Regions from separate parts of the Bradyrhizobium sp. CCBAU 53338 genome, predicted to be linked through region 2. Evidence: riboswitches for the same ligand, from Rfam matches in the RefSeq annotation. Region 2 holds a riboswitch; the other holds the start of a gene.
What was found. A riboswitch is a leader RNA that binds a small molecule or an ion and turns the genes downstream of it on or off. The one in region 2 is predicted to bind glycine.
Positions count from the first base shown of each region.

Region 1: linked by a shared signal. The riboswitch ahead of gcvT (glycine cleavage system aminomethyltransferase GcvT) and the one ahead of XH90_RS14060 (D-amino acid dehydrogenase) in region 2 are both predicted to bind glycine.

Region 1 covers NZ_CP030048.1:2,901,408-2,910,107, reverse strand. The annotation lists gene alaS (alanine--tRNA ligase) at 1-1,900, opposite strand, end outside; glycine riboswitch at 2,135-2,223, shown strand; gene gcvT (glycine cleavage system aminomethyltransferase GcvT) at 2,387-3,535, shown strand; gene gcvH (glycine cleavage system protein GcvH) at 3,545-3,913, shown strand; gene gcvP (aminomethyl-transferring glycine dehydrogenase) at 4,073-6,937, shown strand; gene XH90_RS13390 (hypothetical protein) at 7,066-7,974, opposite strand; gene recA (recombinase RecA) at 8,174-8,700, opposite strand, start outside.
Region 2 covers NZ_CP030048.1:3,031,571-3,040,270, forward strand. The annotation lists gene XH90_RS14040 (M81 family metallopeptidase) at 1-598, opposite strand, end outside; gene XH90_RS14045 (ABC transporter ATP-binding protein) at 730-2,397, opposite strand; gene XH90_RS14050 (ABC transporter permease) at 2,397-3,284, opposite strand; gene XH90_RS14055 (ABC transporter permease) at 3,304-4,245, opposite strand; gene XH90_RS14060 (D-amino acid dehydrogenase) at 4,426-5,727, opposite strand; glycine riboswitch at 5,796-5,908, opposite strand; glycine riboswitch at 5,912-6,015, opposite strand; gene XH90_RS14065 (M20/M25/M40 family metallo-hydrolase) at 6,179-7,309, opposite strand; gene XH90_RS14070 (ABC transporter substrate-binding protein) at 7,577-8,700, shown strand, end outside.

The DNA.
Region 1 (8,700 bases), 130 kb from region 2:
CGCCCATGACGCGGGTCATGACCTCGTCGTTCTCCAGCACCACGTCGTTGGCGATGTCCTCGACGCGGGCGAGTTCCTCCGCCGTGATCGGCTTCGGATGCACGAAGTCGAAGCGCAGCCGGTCCGGCGCCACCATCGAGCCGCGCTGGGCGATGTGGTCGCCGAGCACCTGGCGCAGCGCCTCGTGAATGAGATGCGTCGCGGAGTGATGCGCGCGGATCGACGAGCGCCTGGAATGATCGACCTCGAGCTGCAGTGCAGTTCCGACCTTCAGCTCGCCGCTCTCGACGGTGCCGACATGCACGAAGAAATCGCCGAGCTTCTTCTGCGTGTCGGTGACGCGGAACCTGATGCCGCCCTCGCCCGTCAACACGCCGGTGTCACCGACCTGGCCGCCTGATTCCGCATAGAACGGCGTCTGGTTCAGCAGAAGCGCGCCGGTATCGCCGGCCTTGAGGCCGGCCACTTCCGCGCCATCCTTCACCAGCGCCGAGACCACGCCTTCGGCGCTCTCGGTCTCGTAGCCCAGAAATTCGGTGGCCCCGAGCTTCTCGCGCAGCGGGAACCAGATCGCCTCGGAAGCCGCCTCGCCCGAGCCCTTCCAGGACTCGCGCGCCTTGGCCTTCTGCCGCTCCATCGCGTCGGTGAACGCAGCCTGGTCGACACCGATGCCGCGCGACTTCAGCGCGTCCTGCGTCAGGTCCAGCGGAAAACCATACGTGTCGTACAGCGTGAAGGCGACGTCGCCGTCGAACATGTCGCCCTTCTTCAAGGAAGCGCTCTTCTCATCCAGGATCGCCAAGCCGCGCGACAGAGTCTTGCGGAAGCGGGTCTCTTCCAGCCGCAGCGTTTCCTCGATCAAATTCTCCGCGCGCATCAAGTCGGGATAGGCCTGGCCCATCTCGCGGACCAGCGCCCAGACCAGCCGGTGCATCAGCGGCTCCTTGGCGCCCAGCAGCTGCGCATGGCGCATCGCGCGGCGCATGATCCGGCGCAGCACATAGCCGCGGCCCTCGTTCGAGGGCAGCACGCCGTCCGCAACGAGGAAGGCGGAGGAGCGCAGATGATCGGCGATGACGCGGAAAGAGGCCACAGTCTGCTCGTTCGGCCCGCTGCCGAGCGCGGACGACGTCGCGTCGATCAGATGACGGAACAGGTCGGTCTCGAACACGCTGTCGACGCCCTGCATGATGCAGGCCATGCGCTCGAGGCCCATGCCGGTGTCGATCGAGGGACGCGGCAGGTCGACGCGTTCCTCCTTCGTCACCTGCTCATATTGCATGAACACGAGATTCCAGAATTCGAGGAAGCGGTCGCCGTCCTCTTCCGGCGAGCCGGGAGGGCCGCCCCAGATATGGTCGCCGCGGTCGATGAAGATCTCCGAGCACGGGCCGCACGGGCCGGTGTCACCCATCGCCCAGAAATTGTCCGACGTCGGGATGCGGATGATGCGGTCGTCGGTGAAGCCGGCGATCTTCTTCCAGAGCCCGTGCGCCTCGTCGTCGGTATGGTAGACGGTGACGAGCAGCTTGTCCTTCTTCAGCCCGAAATCCTTGGTGATGAGCTTCCAGGCCAGCTCGATCGCGCGCTCCTTGAAATAGTCGCCGAACGAGAAGTTGCCGAGCATCTCGAAGAAGGTGAGATGGCGCGCGGTGTAGCCGACATTGTCGAGGTCGTTGTGCTTGCCGCCGGCACGCACGCATTTCTGCGACGTCGTGGCGCGCTGGTAGGGCCGCTTCTCGACGCCGGTGAAGACGTTCTTGAACTGCACCATGCCGGCATTGGTGAACATCAACGTCGGATCGTTGCGCGGCACCAATGGCGAGGACGACACGATCTCGTGGCCGTTCTCGGCAAAGAAGTTCAAAAAGGTCGACCTGATCTCGTTGACGCCGCTCATGTTCATCCAATCGGGTGTGCTTGGACCCGCTCATCCGCCATCCAAACCGGTGATTTGGGCTGATATCTGCGGGCCAAAGCGCTTTTAGACAAGGCCAGCTTCGCTGTCCAGAAACTGTGCAAGCAGATCAGAGGGTTGCCGCATCAGCGTAATCCCGTCGCAATCCCTTTGGAAAGCCGCAATCCGCGCGTTGACAGGCTTGGCCGGGCTGTGGTCTGTACCCATCTGTATCGTACGGCCACGACGGGAGAGACCGGCTTCATTGCCGGCGCCGAAGGAGCAACCGCCCCGGAAACTCTCAGGCAAAAGGACCGCGTGGCTTTGACGACATCTGGAAAGAGGCGCCGACGGGCAAAGACCTTTTGAGAAGGGTTGGCCCGGACCAGCGTCCGCCGACGGGATAATACTCTCAGGCACAGCGACAGATGGGGCTTCGACTGGTTGCCTCCGGGGAATCGTCCCTGGGGAACCGCCGAGGGCCCCGTAATGCTTGCGCGCGACGACGAAGACTCCCTGAAACGTACCCCCCTTCACGACCTTCATTTGTCGCTCGGCGGCAAGATGGTGCCGTTCGCCGGCTATGACATGCCCGTGCAGTACCCCGCCGGGGTCCTCAAAGAGCACCTCCAAACCCGCAGCTCCGCCGGCCTGTTCGACGTCTCCCATATGGGCCAGATCGCGCTCCGGCCGAAATCCGGCAAGGTCGAGGACGCCGCCCGCGCACTGGAGCGACTGGTCCCGCAGGACATCGTGGCGATCGCGCCGGGACGGCAGCGCTACGCCCAGTTCACCAACGCCGATGGCGGCATTCTCGACGATCTCATGGTCGCCAATTTCGGCGATCATCTGTTCCTGGTGGTCAACGCCGCCTGCAAGGCTACGGACGAGGCGCATCTGCGCGCCAATCTCTCCGATGCCTGCATCATCGATTCGCTCGCGGACCGCGCGCTGATCGCGTTGCAGGGCCCGAAGGCGGAAGCCGCGTTGGCGAAATTGTGTGCAGAGGCACCGTCCATGAAGTTCATGGATGCCGGCCCGCACAATGTTGCCGGCCTCGCCTGTTTCGTCTCGCGCTCGGGCTACACCGGCGAGGATGGATTCGAGATTTCGGTGCCAGCCAGCGACGCCGAGCGTCTCGCCAAGACGCTGCTGGAAAACCCCGATGTGATGCCGATCGGCCTTGGGGCCCGTGACAGCCTGCGACTGGAAGCCGGGCTCTGCCTCTACGGCCACGACATCGACGCTGAGACCACGCCGGTCGAGGCTGCGCTGGAATGGTCGGTGCAGAAGAGCCGCCGCACCGGTGGCGCCCGCGCCGGCGGCTTTCCCGGCGCCGAAAAAATCCTTGCCCATTTCGACAACGGCGCGTCCCGCCGCCGCGTCGGCCTGCTCGCCCAGGGCCGCGCCCCGGTGCGCGAGGGCGCGGTGCTGTTTGCAGATGGCGCAGGCGGCGAGCCGATCGGAAAGGTCACCTCCGGCGGCTTCGGCCCGAGCCTGAACGCGCCTGTGGCGATGGGCTACGTGCCGACGAGCCTGAGCGCACTCGACACAAAACTCTTTGCGGAGGTGCGCGGCCAACGTCTGCCGCTCGCCGTCGCCGCCATGCCCTTCGTGAAAAACACCTACAAACGCTGAGGATCGACAATGACCACGACGCTGTACACTTCCGACCACGAATGGCTGGCGATCGACGGCGAAGTCGCCACCGTCGGGATCACCGATTACGCGCAGTCGCAGCTCGGCGACGTCGTGTTCGTCGAGCTGCCCAAGGTCGGCCGCACCCTGAAGAAGGCCGAAGCTGCCGCCGTCGTGGAATCGGTCAAGGCCGCCTCCGACGTCTACGCACCGATCTCGGGCGAAGTGCTCGAGACCAACGATGCGCTCGCCGCCGAGCCCGCGCTGGTGAACTCGGACGCGCAAGCCGCGGCCTGGTTCTTCAAGATCAGGATTGCCGACAAGAGCGAGCTTGGCGGCCTGATGGATGAAGCCGCCTACAAGGCGCACACGGCATGAAGATATGAGCCGCACCGTCTCAACATACTCACTGTCATCGCCCGCGAAGGCGGGCGATCCAGTACGCCGCGGCCCATCGGCCCTAGCCGAAGCGGCTGCGTGTACTGGATGCCCCGCCTTCGCGGGGCATGACAGCAACTCCTAAAGCGAGGACCCATGATGACCGCGCACCGCAAATCCAATGGCGACACCACCGCCTTCGTTCGCCGCCACATTGGCCCCTCGGCGCGCGATGTCACCGCCATGCTGGAGACTGTCGGCGCCAAGAGCGTCGACGCATTGATGGCGGAAACCCTGCCCGCCTCGATCCGGCAGGCAGCACCGCTCGATCTCGGCAAGCCGCTGAGCGAGACCGAGGCGATCGCGCACATGGCCGAGCTCGCGCGGCAGAACCAGGTCTTCACCTCGCTGATCGGCCAAGGCTATTCCGGCACGATCCTGCCGGCGGTGATCCAGCGCAACATCCTGGAGAACCCGGCCTGGTACACGGCCTATACGCCCTATCAGCCCGAGATCAGCCAGGGCCGGCTGGAAGCGCTGTTCAACTTCCAGACCATGATCTGCGATCTCACCGGGCTCGACGTGGCCAACGCCTCGCTGCTCGATGAGGCGACCGCCGCGGCCGAAGCCATGGCGCTCGCCGAACGGCACTCGCAGGTGAAGGCGCAAGCCTTCTTCGTCGACAAGGACGTGCATCCACAGACGCTGGCTGTGATGCGCACCCGCGCCGAGCCGCTCGGCTGGACTCTGGTCGTCGGCGATCCCCTCACCGATCTCGACAAGACGGACGTGCTCGGCGCGTTGCTGCAATATCCCGGCTCTTCAGGCGCGGTGCGCGACCTCCGGCCTGCAATCGCGGCGCTGAAGGCCAAGGGCGCACTCGCGATCGTCGCTGCCGATCTGCTGGCGCTGACCGTGCTCGCCTCGCCCGGCGAGCTCGGTGCCGACATCGCGATCGGATCGGCGCAGCGCTTCGGCGTGCCGATGGGCTATGGCGGACCGCACGCCGCCTATATGGCGGTGCGCGATGCGCTGAAGCGCTCGCTGCCCGGCCGCATCGTCGGCCTCAGCGTCGACTCGCGCGGCGCCCCGGCCTATCGCCTCGCGCTGCAGACCCGCGAGCAGCACATCCGCCGCGAGAAGGCGACTTCCAACATCTGCACCGCGCAGGTACTGCTTGCCGTGATCGCCGCGATGTATGCGACCTATCATGGCCCCGAGGGGCTGGCGCAGATCGCGCGCACCGTGCATCGCCGCACCGCCGTGCTCGCCGCGGGCCTGCGCAAGCTCGGCTTCGCGCCGCAGTCGGAGACTTTCTTCGACACGATCAGCGTCGATGCCGGCGCCAAGCGCGCCGAGATCGTCGCGCGCGCTGCCGCCGAGAAGATCAATCTCGGTGTCGGCGAAGCGAGCTTGCGCATCGCGTTCGACGAGACCACGACACCTGCAACGGTCGAAGCCGTCTGGCGTGCGTTCGGCGGCCAGCTCTCCTACGCCGAGATCGACGCGACCACGCGCGAGGCGCTGCCGGAGGCGCTGAAGCGCACCACCGCGTACCTCACCCATCCCGTATTCCACGCGCATCGCTCGGAAACCGAGATGCTGCGCTACATGCGCAAGCTCAGCGACCGCGACCTCGCGCTCGACCGTGCAATGATCCCGCTCGGCTCCTGCACCATGAAGCTGAACGCGACGACAGAGATGATGCCGCTGACCTGGCCGGAATTCGGCTCCCTGCATCCGTTCGCCCCGCGCGAGCAGGCCGCCGGCTATCACGCGCTGTTCGCGCGGCTGGAAAAATGGCTGTGCGACATCACCGGCTATGACGCGATCTCGCTGCAGCCGAACTCGGGCGCGCAAGGCGAATATGCCGGCCTGCTCGCGATCCGCGGCTATCACGCCGCGCGTGGAGAAAGCCACCGCAAGATCTGCCTGATCCCCTCCTCGGCCCACGGCACCAACCCGGCCTCGGCCGCCATGGTCGGCATGGACGTGGTGGTTGTGTCTTGCGAGAAGAACGGCGACGTCGACGTCAACGATCTCCGCGCCAAGGCGGAAAAGCATTCGAACGATCTCGCCGCTGTGATGATCACCTATCCCTCGACCCACGGCGTGTTCGAGGAGCACATCCGCGAGATCTGCGATATCGTCCATGGCCATGGTGGCCAGGTCTATCTCGACGGCGCCAATCTCAACGCGCAGGTCGGCCTCAGCAGGCCCGGCGATTACGGCGCCGATGTCAGCCATCTCAACCTGCACAAGACCTTCTGCATCCCGCATGGCGGCGGCGGCCCCGGCATGGGCCCGATCGGCGTCAAGGCGCATCTCGCGCCGTTCCTCCCCGGTCATCCCGCGACCAACGGCGACGCGCGGGTCGGCCCGGTCTCGGCCGCGCCGTTCGGTTCGGCCTCGATCCTGACGATCTCCTACATCTACATCCTGATGATGGGCGGAGAAGGCCTGAAGCGCGCCACCGAGATCGCGATCCTCAACGCCAATTACATCGCGGCAAGGCTCGATCCGCACTTTCCGGTGCTCTACAAGAACGGGAAGGGCCGCGTCGCGCATGAATGCATCGTCGATCCCCGCCCGCTGAAGACGACATCTGGCGTCACCGTCGACGACATCGCGAAACGCCTGATCGATTACGGCTTCCATGCCCCGACCATGAGCTTCCCGGTGCCCGGCACGCTGATGATCGAACCGACCGAGTCGGAATCCAAGGCGGAGCTGGATCGCTTCTGCGATGCCATGATCGCGATCCGGAAAGAGATCGCCGAGGTCGAGGCCGGCCGCTTCAAGATCGAAGCCTCGCCGCTGCGCCACGCCCCGCACACCGTGCACGACATTGCGGACGACGATTGGAAGCGCGCCTACGCCCGCAGCGAGGGCTACTTCCCCGATGGCGTCTCTCGCACCGACAAATACTGGTGCCCGGTCGGGCGCGTCGACAACGTCTATGGCGATCGCAACCTGGTGTGCTCCTGCCCGCCGGTGAGCAATTACGCGGAAGCCGCGGAGTAAGCCACGACGGAGGTCTCGTAGGGTGGGCATAGCGACGCGCGCCCACCACCTCCGGATGACGTGAAAGATCGTGGGCACGGCGCTCGCGCGCCTTTGCCCTCTCTATAGCTACGGCACCGACTGCGCCTCTAGGGCGCGACCAACAATCGGCTCTCGCGATCCCACCTCCAGAGCCGTTCATTGGTCAGAAGCGTGCCGCCCCTCCAGCGGTGGATCGGGTTGTGCTGGAGGAAATCCTGGTCTCCCGCCAGCACCGCCTTCCCGAGATCAGTGAGCGACATGCGGGATTGCTTGTACCGTGCGTGACGGATCGCATCGTCGTGCCGAGCTCCCAAATCCTCGGGGTCGATCGTACGCAGTTCGTCGCCCAGACCGGCCACTGCCGGCTTGGGGCCGAGTGCGAGCCCCTCCAGCAGCGACCCCAGTTCGAATTCGCCAAACACGTACGTGCCCCGCAGTGAACGCAGATGAAACAGGGCGTTCGTGTTCGCGTACCCTCGGGCAAGCATCTCCAGAAATCGCATCTCGCTCGCACCAAGACCGCTCAGGGGCGACGGTAGCTCTCCCAACAGCCGTTGCCATGCCGATCGCAGCATCAACAGGGCGCTTAGATCGCTGTGAAGTACATTCGCACAGGCTTCAGGCGTCGGCGCGCGATACGCTTGCCAAGCCATTCCAGCGGTCTGGAGTTCTCGGGCCTGAACATCCACCATACGAATGTGCGATGCGGACGCTTCGGAGACTTTCTCTCGCACATCGAACAGATCGAATGCGACCAAGCGCAGTCCGAGTTTTTTAAGCAGCTCAGGGTAACAGGCGAGATGGTCGAGCAGCCAGATCAGCTGCAGTTGATCGTCTGGACTCGGGTCGAACCAAAGCTCAATCTCGTCATGGCGCTCGCAAAAATCGGCGAACGGTAACTTCCTAAGTTCCTTGAACTTGGAGGGCCATTTTGGACCCCAATCCGACCAGTGATCGCCCGGCTTGAGCGTCCCCTGCGCCCCGAAATAGGCTGCGAAATACTCCGGCGAAGGCAACGGCCCACATGAACCGGAAAAAGAAGAGAACGACGATCTCGGCCAGTTTCGATTTGGCGAGATCGGCGCCGGCCACACCGGTCAAGATCAGACGCTTCATCACCCCCCGATCACTCCAACACAAAAGAAACGGGCACTGACGACGTCGGCAACTCAACGTCCTCAGCGCCCGCTCCTCGCGAAAACTTGTACTCGAGGCTTACTCGTCCGCGGGCTCGTCGCCGTCGGCGTCGCTCTCGGGCGTGCCGGCCAAAATCTGCTCGGAGATCAGGCCGGAGTTCTGGCGGATCGCGGTCTCGATCTTGGCGGTAATGTCGGGGTTGGACTTCAAAAACGCTTTCGAGTTCTCGCGGCCCTGGCCGAGGCGCTGGCTGTCATAGGAGAACCAGGCGCCTGATTTCTCGACGATGCCGGCCTTGACGCCGAGATCGAGGATCTCGCCCATCTTGGAGACGCCCTCGCCGTACATGATGTCGAACTCGACCTGCTTGAAGGGCGGTGCCAGCTTGTTCTTCACCACCTTCACACGCGTCGTGTTGCCGACCACTTCGTCGCGCTCCTTGATCGCGCCGATACGGCGGATGTCGAGGCGGACGGAGGCATAGAACTTCAGCGCGTTGCCGCCGGTCGTGGTTTCGGGCGATCCGTACATCACACCGATCTTCATGCGGATCTGGTTGATGAAGATCACCATGGTGTTGGACTTGTTGATCGAGGCGGTCAGCT
Region 2 (8,700 bases):
GTATCTGGCGGAACGACTTTGCAAAGCGCTGCTTCGTCTTCAGAAGCAGGGCGAGGTGCTTTGCCGATGCCCGGCCGGTCTCGGCCATGTCGACATGAGGATAGGTGCGGTAGGCGATCAGCGCGTCCGCATGTTCCATCATTGCTGATGTGACATTGGCGTGCAGGTCGAGGCTTGCGACCAGGGGAATATCGTTGCCGATGACACGGCGCACGCGCGCCAGAATCTCGCCTTCGCCGTCGTCGAGATGCTCGGTGACCATGGCGCCGTGCAGGTCGAGATAGACGGCGTCGATCGGGCCCGCGGCGGCGATGCCGTCGACCATCACCTTCACGATGCGCTCGAAAGCGTCCTTGGTCACGTGTGCCGAGGGGCTCGCACCGCAGGCAATCGTCGGGATGAGTTCCCAGCCATTGGCTTCGGCGCTGTCGACAAAGCCGGCGAGGCCGACATTGATGCGCCGCATCACCTTCAGCACGTCGGGCCCTACGGTCATCGCCGGCCAGCCGCCGCCATGCTGGAAGTCCGCAAACGTCGCCTTCGTCGGAGCGAAGGTGTTGGTCTCGTGCAGGAAGCCGCCGACGGCGATGCGTGTCATCAACTCAAGTCCCAGGCAAATGATGTGCGAGACGTTACCCGGCTTTGCAGCAAGAGCAAGCAAGGCAGACAGTCGCGCTGCGCATGGCCTCAAGCTGTTTTGGGAATACTCGCAGTGACGGGTAGACAGACCTAGGCGCTGGCCCCCACGCCCTCCGACACCGGCCGGAAATTCGCAAAGTCCCAGTTGCGTCCCGGCGCCGCATCCAGCAGCGCCCTGGTGTAGGCCTCCTGCGGATGCGTCAGCACTTCGGCCGCCCGGCCCTGCTCGACGACGCGGCCGTGCTGCATCACCACGACCTCGTCGCAGATTTGCGCGGCGACGCGTAGGTCGTGGGTGATGAACAGAATGGCGATGCCGAGCCGCTTCTGGATCTCGTCGAGCAGTTCCAGCACCTGCGCCTGCACCGAGACGTCGAGCGCAGAGACCGCTTCGTCCGCGACCAGCACGTCCGGATCGAGCGCGAGCGCGCGCGCGATGGCGATGCGCTGGCGCTGGCCGCCGGAAAACTGGTGCGGATAACGCGACACCGCGTCGGCCGGCAGGCCGACCAGCTCGAGCAGCTCGCGGGCACGCTTCATCGCGCTCGCATGCGGGACGCCGTAATTGATCGGGCCTTCCGCGATGCTCTCGCCGACGGTGATGCGCGGGTTCAGCGAACGGTAGGGATCCTGGAACACGATCTGGATCTTCTGCCGGTGCGGTTGCAGCAGGCGGCGCGAGATGTCGGAGATCTCGCGGCCGGCGAGGCGGACGCCGCCGGAGGTCGGATCGATCAGGCGCACGATGCAGCGCGCCACCGTCGACTTGCCCGAGCCGCTCTCGCCGACGATGCCGAGCGTGCGTCCCTTGCGCAGCGTCAGCGTCACCTTGTCGGCGGCGACGACCTCGCGTCCCTTGCCGAAGAACGCGCGCTCCTTGTAGACCTTGCTGAGGTCGTTGGCCTCGAGCACGACGGGCTCGTGGCTCTCCTCGCGCGGCGGCCGCGGCACTAGGCTCGGCACGGAGGCGAGCAGGTTGCGGGTGTACTCCATCGTGGGATTGCGCAGCACGGTCTCGAGCGGGCCGGTCTCCACAAGTCTGCCCTGCCGCATCACCGCGACGCGGTCGGCGATCTCGGCCACGACGCCCATGTCGTGGGTGATGAACAGCACGGCGGTGCCGTGATCGCGCTGGAGCTCGCGGATCAGCGACAGGATCTGCTTCTGCGTGGTGACGTCGAGCGCGGTGGTCGGCTCGTCCGCGATCAGCAGCTTCGGCTCCAGCACCAGCGCCATCGCGATCATGATGCGCTGGCGCTGGCCGCCGGACAGGCGATGCGGGTAGGAGGCGAAGATGCGCTCGACCTGGGGCAGGTGAACCTGCTCCATCATGTCGAGGATGCGCTTCCTGCGGGCCTTGCTGTCGAGATCGGTGTGGGCGCGCAGGACTTCGTCGATCTGGCGGCCGACCGGCACCACCGGATTGAGCGCGGTCATCGGCTCCTGGAAGATCATCGCCATCCTGGTCGCGCGCAGCTGGCGCAGGCGGCGATCGGTCGCGGTGAGAATCTCCTCGCCGACGAGCTTGACGCTGCCGCCTGATGGCACCAGCGTGCCCTTTGGCAGCAGGCCCATCGTGGTGAGCGAGGTCACCGACTTGCCGGAGCCGCTTTCGCCGACGAGGCACAGCGTCTCGCCCTCGCGCACCTGGATCGAGATGCCGTCGATGATCTTCGCTCCGTTCGGCTTCTTGCCGACGGAGACGACGAGATTGTTGATGTCGAGAACGATGTCTTTGGTCATCACGTGATCGCTCATCACTTGCCCTCGCGCTGCTTCATGCGGGGATCGAGGGCGTCGCGGGCGGCGTCGCCGATCAGGTTGATGCTGAGGATGGCGATCGAGAGCAGCAGGCCCGGCCAGAAGATCAGCGTCGGCTTGAGCTGGAAGTACTGGCGGCCCTCGGCCATGATGTTGCCCCAGGTCGGCGTCTCCGGCGAGATGCCGGCGCCGAGGAAGGAGAGGATGGCCTCGGTGAGGATCGCGGACGCGCAGACATAGGTGCCCTGGACGATCAGCGGCGCGATCGTGTTCGGCATCAGATGCCGCCACATGATCTTCGGCAGCGACGATCCGACCGAGATAGCGGCTTCCACATAGGGTTCCTCGCGCGCGGACAGCACGACCGAGCGCACCAGCCGCGCAACGCGCGGGATTTCAGGAATGGTGATCGCGACCATGACGGTCCAGATGCTGGCGCCGGACAGCGACACCACGGCGATCGCGAGCAGAATGCTCGGCATCGCCATCAGGCCGTCCATGACGCGCATCAGCACGGAATCGACCAGCTTGAAGAAGCCGGAGACGAGGCCGATGGCGAGGCCGATGGCGATCGACAGGATCGCCGAGCCGATGCCGATCAGCAGCGAGATGCGCCCGCCATAGATGACGCGCGACAACAGGTCACGGCCATAGGCGTCGGTGCCGAGCAGGAATTGTGCCGAGGCCGGCTTCAGCCGCTGCGATGGCGCGAGCTGGATCGGATCATGCGGCGCGATCAGCGGCGCCAGGATCGAGACCGCCACGATCAGCGCCAGCAGGATGGTGGCGACCGCGATGATCGGCGTCGAGGTGAGGAATCCGAGCTTCGGCCGCAGCGGCGAGGTGATCGGAATGGAGGACTGGGGAAGGCTGTCGACGGTCATTGTTGTTCGTGTCCTTGCCTCAGTACCGGATTCGCGGATCGAGCAGCGTGTAGGCGACGTCGATCAGGAGATTGACGACGACGTAGATCAGCGAGGTCAGCAGGATCATCGCCTGGATCACCGGATAGTCGCGCGCCAGCACCGCGTCCACGGTGAGGCGGCCGATGCCGGGGATGTTGAACACGCTCTCGGTGACGACCACGCCGGAGATCAGCAGCGCAAAGCCGGTGCCGATCACGGTGATCACGGGCACGGCGGCGTTGCGCAGCGCGTGCCGCATCATCACCGCGACCTCGTTGATGCCCTTGGCGCGCGCGGTCCGCACGTAGTCTTCGCCGAGCACGTCGAGCATCGCCGCGCGGGTCATGCGCGCGATCAGCGCGATGTAGATGAAGGAGAGCGCGCAGGTCGGCAGGATGATGCGCTCGAAGAAGGGGCCGAAGCCGGCCGAGATGCTCTTGAAGCCCTGCACCGGCACCCAGCGCAGGTCGATGGCGAAGACCTGGATCAGGACGTAGCCGACCACGAACACCGGCACCGAGAAGCCGAGCACGGAGAGTCCCATCACGAATCGGTCGATCCAGGTGCCGTGCTTCCAGGCCGCGATGACGCCGAGCGGCACGGCGACGATGACGGCGAGGATGATGGTCGACAGCGCGATCGAGATCGACGGCTCGACGCGCTGGCCGATCATTTTCATGACCGGGAGATTGGAGATCAGCGAGGTCCCGAGGTCGCCGTGCAGCAGCTTGTTCACCCAGGTGATGAACTGCACGATCAACGGCTCGTTGAGGCCGAGCGAGGTGCGGATGCGCTCCAGACGCTCCGGCGTCGCGTTGTCGCCGGCGAGGATCGCGGCGGGATCGCCAGGTGTCAGCCGCAGCAGCAGGAACACGAACAGCGCGACGACGCCCATCACGGGCACCGCGGCCAGAACGCGGCGAATGAGATAACCTAGCATGCACCTATCTCCGGCTGCGGAATTGAGGGGGCCGAGAGGCGCCCGTGGATTCGGTCGTGTCTATCATGCGCGCCTGTCACTCGGGCTGGAAGAGACGGCCGGAGAGCCGTTCTCTCGGGGCAAATTGTGTGCCAAGGGCAGGGCGGTCGCAAGGGCCGCCCCGCAGTGATTTGCGACCACTCAGGATGCACGACGAAGCTCTTGCTCAACCGCAAGTGAGGGGGCCGATGGCGGTGCGTTGAGCCCGCGCCAGCCGTCGATGGTTCCCGCAATCATCTGCGCGGTTGCGGCCGACAGGGTCCAGCCGAGATGGCCGTGGCCGGTGTTGAAGAACACGCCCGGCATCCGGCCCGCACGCACCACCGGCATCATGTTCGGCATCATCGGTCGCAAGCCAGCCCAGGGCACGACGCGCGAGGTCTCCACATCAGGGAAATTGCTGCGCACCCAGTCGATCAGCGGCTGCACGCGATCGGCGCGGATGTCGCGGTTGAAGTCGTTGAACTCGGCGGTGCCGGCGACACGAAAGCGATCGGCGCCGAGCCGGCTGGTGACGATCTTGGCGGCTTCGTCGAGCAGGCTGACGGTCGGCGTCGCGTCGCGGCTTTCGGCGGAGTCGAGCTGCACCGTGATCGAATAGCCCTTCACCGGATAGACGTTGACGCGCTCGTCGAGCATCGCCGCAAAGTGACGGCTGGCAACACCGGCACAGACCACGACGCCGTCCCCCTTCAGCATGCCGCGCGCAGAAGCGGCAGCGTCGCTTGCCGAGAGATCGGCCCAACCGATGACAAAGCCGCCGCCGGCTTGCGCGATGGAATCGATGTTGGCTTCGTGGATGAAGGTCGCGCCGCGACGCTTGCAGGCCTCCGCAAGGCCGCGCGTGAATTTGTGGATATCGCCGGTCGCGTCCGACGGCGTGTAGAAACCGCCGTAATACTCCTTGCGCAAGGTCGGCTCGATCGTGCGAATTTCTTCCGTTGTCACAGGGCGGCGATCGAGGCCGCCCTCCTGCAGCAGCGCGTTGACTTGCAGGCCGGATTCAAAGCCCTTCTTGTCGTGATAAATGTGGAGGATGCCGCGGCGCTCGAGATCGAAGTCGATGCCTTCGCGCGTCGCGATCTCGAACAGGTGCTTGCGGGCTTCGATGGCGAGCCGCGTGGTCAGAATCGTGTTCGCACGGTAGTTGCCGATTGCGGCGACGAACTCGCTCATCCACGAATATTTGTGCCAGTTCGGCCGCGGGTTCATCAGCAGCGGCGCATCGCGCCGGAACATCCAGCGCAGGCCCTTGAGGATCGTCGCGGTGCTGTTCCACACTTCGGCATTGCTGGCAGAGAGCTGTCCGCCGTTCGCGAACGAGGTCTCCATCGCGGCATAACGGTGCTTGTCTAGCACCGTCACCTCAAAGCCGCGTTCGAGCAGGGCATAGGCGGTCGTTACGCCGGTGATGCCGGCGCCGATGATGGCGATATGAGTCATGATGAGTTAGGGGCTCCCGTGAGTTAGAGATGGCTGACCGCCGGCCCGAAAGCCGTTGGCGGCGCCCCATCTGTCACGGTTACCTGAGAGCTTGATCCGATGCGGACCTCGGAAGGTCGACCTCGGACTATCCCCTTCGGTGGACGTCACGATAGTCAAATCGTGCCGCCTCTCTCCAGATCGTCCTGACGATACAGTCCTTTTGCCTGAGAGTTTCCGGGGCGGTTGCTCCGTCGGCGCCGCAACGAAAGCTGATGCCTTCGTTGCGATCTCTCCCGCATCGTCGCGTGGACCATCGAGCAGTACGATGCGCCTCATTTTTAGACAAGGCTAAATTTCATCCGCGACTGCAAACGCATTGTGCAGTGCGAGGTTGATGGATCGAGTCATTCCGGGGGCGCGCGGCGCAACCCGGAATCCCGAGATGGACCATCCCGGCATGACCGAATTGCTACTCAAGTGTCGCCAGCAGTCCCGCCATCAGGCGACCGCGCTCGACCAGGCTGTCGACCTCGATGAATTCCTCGAGCGTGTGGCCATTGCCGCCGCGCACGCCGAGGCCGTCGAGCGTCGGGATGCCCATCGCGCCGGTGAAGTTGCCGTCGGAGCCGCCGCCCGAGCTTGCATGCGGTAATTCCGCGCCGAGAGATTTGGCGATGCCGCGTGCCTTTTCATACAGCGCCATGGTGCCGGCATCCGGCTCCCACACCGGCCGCGTCACGCCGCGCGTCACCTTGAAGATGACGTCGTTGGTGGTGCCCGAGAGTGCCAGCATGCGTTCGACGCCGCGGTCGAGATCGGCCTGGCGCTTGGCCATCGAGAGCGCTTCGCCGGTCGCGGTCGTCGCGACGCAGTTGACCCACTGGCCGCCATGCACGACACCGACCGAGAAGGTGCAATCCTCCGTCGTCATCGCGTCGATCGCGAGAATTTGCCGCGCCATTTCGCGGATTGCCGAGCGTCCCGCCGACAACGTCGCGCCGGCGTGACTCGGTCGTCCCGTCGCTTCAAGATTGAAGCGCGCGATGGCGTAACGTCCGGTGGTGACGCCGTTGTCGGCGCGGCCGGGCTCGGGCACCAGCACATATTTGTTGCGGGCAGCTTCCCCTTCGATGATGTCGCGTGTCGAGGGCGTGCCGACTTCCTCGTCGGGCGTGAACAGGATGGTGATCGGCAGCGGCGTGGTGAAGGAGGCGCGCGCAAGCTGCCGGATCGCTTCCAGCGAGAGATAATTGCCGCCCTTCATGTCGTAGATGCCGGGGCCGTAGCATTTGTTGCCCTCGCGGCGCCATTTCAGCTTCTCGATGGTGCCGGTCGGGTGGACGGTATCCATGTGCCCGGCGATCAGGATGCCCGGTTCGCCCTGCTTGGGATGCGGGAAACGCGCGCGGATGACGCCGCCAAAGCCCTGACGGCCGGCGATGCGTTCGATCGTCGCACCCATGATGGCCATATCGCGCGCCGCAATATCGAGCATGCGGTTGACGGCACCGGCGTCCCAGGTCGGGCTTTCGCATTCCACCCAGGTGCGCAAGCCCTCGAGCATCGCCTCGGAATCGAAGGGAAGATTGGCTGGATTCATCTCAATGTCTCTCGAGCTTGGAAGGTGGAACGCGCATTGCATTGGCGCGGGACGGGACAAGCGGAGAATGTTGTAGAGCCAAACCGATCTTTGTGGAGCCCGTGGATGCGATGCCATGGGCTGCACCGAAACCGGATTGACGCGCTCAAGACTGTCTGCAAGTCTCGAAAGATAAAGGCATTGCATGAGGTTAGTTCGCCCAAGAAACGAACCTGATGCTCAACCAAGAACCTGCCTTTGAACAGTTTCACGTCAGGAGAAACTTATATGTCCAAGATTTCGCGCCGCAAGCTTCTCAAGATTGCGGGTGTCGCGCCGACGGCGCTTGCGTTTGCGTCCGTGTTGCCGCCGAACGCGTCGGCCGCCAGCGGCAAGACCATCACGGCTGTGATGCATTCGGACCTGCGCATCATCGATCCGGGCTTCACCACCGCCTACATCACGCGCGACCACGGCTACATGGTCTACGACACCCTGCTTTCGACCGATTCGACGTTCAAGGTTCAGCCGCAGATGGCGGACTGGAAGGTCTCCGACGACAAGCTGACCTACACCTTCACGCTGCGCGACGGACTGAAGTGGCATGACGGCGCGCCGGTGACCGGCGAGGATTGCGTCGCATCGCTGAAGCGCTGGGGCAAGAACGACGGCATGGGCCAGAAGCTCATGGACTTCACCGCCAGCATCGAGGCGCCAGACGCCAAGACGATCGTGCTGAAGCTGAAGGAGCCCTATGGGCTGGTGCTTGAATCGATCGGCAAACCGTCCTCACTGGTACCGTTCATGATGCCGAAGCGGCTCGCCGAAACGCCGGCGGGCAAGCAGATGGCCGAGCAGATCGGCTCCGGTCCCTTCAAGTTCGTGCAGAGTGAATTCCAGCCAGGCGTGAAGTCGGTCTATGCCAAGAACACCGATTACGTGCCGCGCAAGGAACCGGCGAGCTGGACCGCCGGCGGCAAGGTCGTCAAGGTTGACCGTGTCGAATGGATCACCATGCCGGACGCGCAGACGGCGGTCAACGCGCTGCAGTCGGGTGACATCGACTTCATGGAAAACCCGCCGTGGGATCTGCTTCCGGTGCTGGAAGGGAACAGCGACCTCAAGGTCGAGGTCCTGAACAAGTTCGGCTTCCAGACGCTCGGCCGCATGAACTTCCTGCTGCCGCCGTTCGACAATCCGAAGATTCGCCGCGCTGCGCTCCTGGCGATGAACCAGAAGGACGTGCTCGACGCGCTCGTCGGCAATCCCAAGTACTACAAGCTCTGCGGCGCCTATTTCGTTTGCGATACGCCCTTTGCGAGCGATGCAGGTGGCGAGACTCTGGTGAAGGGCGGCGGCATGGCAGAGGCCAAGAAGCTGCTCGCCGAGTCCGGCTACGACGGAACGCCGAT